Regions from separate parts of the Kocuria sp. HSID17590 genome, predicted to be linked through region 2. Evidence: predicted binding sites of a transcription regulator. Region 2 holds the regulator's gene; the other holds the start of a gene.
The links. Region 2 encodes LexA, which represses DNA repair genes until DNA is damaged. Its sites were predicted from a motif close to TCGAACANNTGTTCGA; they were not measured.

Region 1 (2,465 bases), on a different contig from region 2:
AGGTCGCGGCCCGCATGGGCGGCGCCGACACCTCCGGCAACCCGGCGCTCGAGCTCGCGGTCTCCAAGGCCAAGAAGAACTCGGTGCCCAACGACAACATCGACCGCGCGGTCAAGCGCGGTGCCGGCCTGACCGGCGAGACGATCGACTACACCGAGATCCTCTACGAGGCCCGCGGCCCGCAGGGCACCGCGCTGTACATCGAGTGCCTCACGGACAACAAGAACCGTGCGGCGTCCGAGGTGCGCGTGGCCGTGACCCGCCACGGCGGCTCCATGGCGGACTCCGGTTCGGTGGCGTACCTCTTCGAGCGCAAGGGCGTGGTCGAGGTCGCGAAGACGGACGGGCTGACCGAGGACGACGTCCTGATGGCCGTCCTGGACGCCGGCGCCGACGAGGTGCTCGACGAGTCGGACGTCTTCGAGGTGGTCAGCGAGGCCACGGACCTGCCCGCGATCCGCACGGCGCTGGACGAGGCCGGGCTCGAGTACAACAACGACGACCCCCAGTTCCGGGCCACAATGAAGGTGGACCTGGACGCGGACGGCGCGCGAAAGTTCCTCAAGCTCGCGGACGCCGTCGAGGAGCTCGACGACGTGCAGAACGTCTACTCCAACGCCAACATCCCGGCCGAGGTCATGGCCGAGCTCGAGGACGACGAGTAGGACCGTGCCGCGCACCGGGGACCGCGGGGGGCGACGTGTGCTCGCCGTGGACCCTGGTCTCACACGGTGCGGGTTCGCCGTGGTGGACATGTCCGCGCAGCGCACGGGCACGTTCGTGCACGTGCAGGTCAGCGGCACGAACGCGGACGAGGCGCTGGAGCGGCGCGTGCTGCGCATCATGGAGACCGCCGAGGAGCTGATCGAACGGTTCCGCCCGGACGTCGTGGCGGTGGAGCGCGTGTTCGCGCAGAACAACGCGCCCACGGTCGTCGGCACGGCCCAGGCCACCGGCGTCGTCATCGCGGCGGCCGCCCGACGCGGCATCCCCGTGGCCTGGCACACCCCGTCCGAGGTCAAGGCCGCGGTCACGGGTGACGGGTCCGCGGACAAGGAGTCGGTGAACCGCATGGTCGTGCGGATCCTTCGCCTGGACGCCCCGCCGCGACCCGCGGACGCCGCGGACGCCCTCGCCCTGGCGGTGTGCCACGGCTGGCGCGGCGGCGTCGCCGGGGTCAACGCGGCCGAGCGGACCTCCACCCACTCCGGGTCCAAACCCTCCCGAGCAAGCGCTCCCGGCGCACTGACACCCGCGCAGCAGGCGTGGCGGCGGGCCGAGACGGCCTCCCGCGCGCCGAGCCCGGGAAAGTCGCGGTCCACCGGTCGCCCCGGCGGGGCACGCTCCCGCTGAGCCGTCCCTCAGCGTGGGATCACAATGGCGCTGGGAGACGGCGCCGTGGAAGCCGACGCGCTGGACAACGATGCGTTTGAGAACGACGACGCCGCGCCACCGCGTGTCCCCGGGGCCGGGCGCGTCTTGGTACAGTGACCAGCAGTATTCGCACATGTGTTCGAACGCGCCGCGCGGCCGTTCCCCGGGTGGGGCGGCCGCGGCCGGGCGAGCACCCCGGTGGTTCAACCGCCGGGAGGACCGGCGGTCCCACCGCCACTGAGACGACCGGCCTGACGCCGGAAGAGGGGAGCGGACCGTGATTGCCTCGGTCACCGGTGAGGTGCAGTTCGTGGGCGCCACGCTCGCGGTGGTGGAGGTCTCGGGCTTCGGCGTCGAGGTCCACGCGAGCCCCCACACCCTCGCGGGGCTGCGGGTGGGTTCCACCACCCGGCTGCACACCGCGTACATTGCGAGGAAGGACGAGTCCCCCCTGCTCTTCGGCTTCTCCCGTGCGGACGAGAAGGAGGTCTTCACGGTGATGCTCGGCGTCTCCGGCGTGGGCCCGCGCACCGCACTGGCAGCGGTGTCCGTGCTCGGCCCGGACGACGCCCGCCGGGCGATCGCCGCGGGGGACGACAAGGCCTTCACCGCCGTACCCGGGATCGGCCCCAAGTCCGCCCGCAGGATCGTGCTGGAGCTGGCCGACAAGCTCGTGCTTCCCGAGCCGCCGCCCGCGCAGGGCGCCCAGCCGCAGATGCAGGTCTGGCGTGAGCAGGTCGTGGACGCGCTGACCGGTCTGGGCTGGAGCGAGAAGGACGCCACCCGCGGCATCGACGACGCCCTGCAGACCCAGCCCGAGCTCGCGGACTCCGGCAACGTGGCGGAGATCCTGCGCGCCGTCCTGTCCTGGCTCGGCACCTCCAAGGGCACTTCGCACGCCCGCACCGGGGGGCGCTGAGCATGGCCACCGACGACGGCGCGTCCGCCGGACAGCAGCGGCTCGTGGGCGCGGAGGGCGACTACGACGACCAGCAGCTCGAGGCCTCCCTGCGCCCGGGCACGCTCGACGACTTCGTGGGCCAGCAGCGCGTCCGCGCCCAGCTCTCGCTCGTGCTGGAGGCGTCCAAGCT
Region 2 (2,465 bases):
CCTGTCCGGCCGTGAGCGAGGGCGAGGAGAGCCCGTTGAGCTCCGCGATGTCGCTCATGACCTCGCGGGTGTCGCGCTGGGGGTCCGCCGAGGCGGCGATCTCCCAGAGGGTCTGGTTCGACTGCACTGTGACGCTGCGGGTGACCGGCTCCGTCACGCTGTCGGTCGAGGCCTTGACGGTCGCGGGGAGGAGGAACACGGCGGCGACCACGAGCAGCGCCGCGGCACCGGTGACGAACGGGAGCCCGATCAGGAAGAAGCGCCCACGGCGCGTGAGGTGCACGCCGGAGCCGGTGCTTGCGCCCCCACCGTCCGTGCGGCGCACGCTGGCACTCGCACCGGCTGCGCGCACCGTGCTCGCCCCGCGGGTGGCTGCCGGAGCGGCGACCGAGGCCGGGCGACGGACGGCCCGGGAGATGCGGGACACGGGTGCGGCGGCACCGCGACGTAGGGACTTCGGCATGATGAGTGCGGTCATGACAACCTCCTGGTGATCGGGGCGGCGCCACCTCCCGGTGACGGTGTTCGAATCCTGTACTGCCTTCGTAGAACACATCTTCGAATGGCAGGGTTCAGTTCTAGCACGGATGTACGAACGCTGTCGAGGATGTTTTCGAACACATATTTGAATCGACGGCCTCGCGCGGGTTAAGCTCGAGGTCACACAGCAGTCAGTCGACCCCACGTCTCCGACACGCATAAGCGCCCCGGCGCCGCGCCGTCCCCCTGGGACACCGTCGCACCGCGTGACACGGTGAAAGGACCCCGCACGTGAGCACTTCTTCCCCGGAACGCCACGCGGCCGAGACCCGCGCGCGTTCGCTCACCCCGCGGCAGGCCAAGATCCTGGCCGCCGTCCAGCGCTCCATCGCCTCGCGGGGCTACCCGCCGTCCATGAGGGAGATCGGGGACATCGTGGGCCTGGCCTCCCTCTCCAGCGTCACGCACCAGCTCGGCCAGCTCGAGAAGTGGGGCTACCTCCGCCGCGATCCCCGCCGCCCCCGTGCCATGGAGATGCTCCGGCCGCTGAGCGCCGAGGAGCTGGACCGCCACCTGGGAGCCGAGCAGGATGCTCCAGACGCCCGTGGGGAGACGGCGGGGCGTGCCCCGTCCCCGGCCGTCCACACGATCGGGGACCTCCCCTCCGCGGACGAGTCCTCCGCCATGGTCTCGGTTCCGCTCGTGGGGCGCATCGCGGCCGGCGGTCCCATCACGGCCGAGCAGTCGGTCGAGGACGTCTTCTCCCTCCCGCGCCAGTTCGTGGGCCACGGCCAGCTGTTCATGCTGAAGGTCTCCGGCGACTCCATGATCGACGCCGCCATCTGCGACGGCGACTGGGTGGTCGTGCGCCAGCAGAACTCGGCGGAGAACGGCGACGTCGTGGCCGCGCTGCTGGACGACGAGGCCACCGTCAAGACGTTCCGCCAGCGCGACGGACACACCTGGCTGCTGCCGCAGAACACGCGCTACGAGCCGATCCTGGGTGACCACGCCACCGTGATGGGCAAGGTCGTCTCAGTGTTCCGGGCCCTGTAGGCCCGCCCGCACAACCAGTCACCGCGCCGCGTCACCGCCTCGTGGCGCCCGCTCATGTGGCGCCTCACAGCAGCAGGGGCGCGGAGCCTCCGTGCATTGCCGTCACCGGAACGGCGGTGCCACACGCGTGCCCGCCAGCGGGACCATCAAGCCGGGGCAGCGTCGTCGTGACCGGTACCCGCCTCGGCCCACCACACAGCCACGCCCTGCCCGGAGGTTCCGTCAGGAGGCGTCGAGGCGCTTCAGCGCGCCGAGGACCGTCTGCCGGTCCGTGGTGCGCCACAGTGGTGGCAGCGAACGGGTGAGGAAGGTTCCGTACCGGGCCGTGGCCAGGCGGGAGTCCAGCACGGCGACGACGCCACGGTCCCCGCTCGAACGGATCAGTCGCCCGGCGCCCTGCGCGAGGCGCACCGCGGCGTGGGCGGCCGAGACCGCCATGAAGCCGTTGCCCCCCGCCCGCTCGGTGGCACGCGTGCGCGCGGTGCCCAGCGGATCGTCGGGGCGCGGGAACGGGATCCGGTCGATCACCACGAGTCGGCAGGAGTGACCGGGAACGTCCACCCCCTGCCACAGGCTCATGGTGCCGAAGAGACTTGCCGCGGGGTCGTCCGTGAACTCCTTGACGAGCGAGGGCAGGGAGGCGTCCCCCTGGCACAGGATGGGCAGCTCCGTCCGTTCTCGCAGCGCCTCGGCGGCGTCCTCCGCGGCGCGGCGGGACGAGAAGAGACCGAGTGCGCCACCCCCGGACGCCTCGAGGAGTTCCAGCAGCTCGTCGAGCTGCTCGTGCGAGACCCCGCGACCCGGTTTCGCGAGGTGCTTCGCCACGTAGAGGATGCCCTGGCTGCGGTAGTCGAAGGGGCTGCCGACGTCCACGCCGCGCCACTTCGGTGCTCCTGGGCCCTGCAGCCCGAGCGATCCGGCGACCGACG

Region 1: ruvA (Holliday junction branch migration protein RuvA) is a predicted target of LexA. The motif match lies at 1,502-1,517, and genes of this name have one in related genera.

What each region holds. Positions count from the first base shown of each region.
Region 1 is NZ_RBMB01000019.1:55,351-57,815, forward strand. Features, by position in the region: gene D8M39_RS08230 (YebC/PmpR family DNA-binding transcriptional regulator) at 1-665, shown strand, start outside; gene ruvC (crossover junction endodeoxyribonuclease RuvC) at 670-1,353, shown strand; gene ruvA (Holliday junction branch migration protein RuvA) at 1,652-2,293, shown strand; gene ruvB (Holliday junction branch migration DNA helicase RuvB) at 2,296-2,465, shown strand, end outside.
Region 2 is NZ_RBMB01000020.1:33,187-35,651, forward strand. Features, by position in the region: gene D8M39_RS08430 (LysM peptidoglycan-binding domain-containing protein) at 1-478, opposite strand, end outside; gene lexA (transcriptional repressor LexA) at 772-1,536, shown strand; gene D8M39_RS08440 (ATP-dependent DNA helicase) at 1,759-2,465, opposite strand, start outside.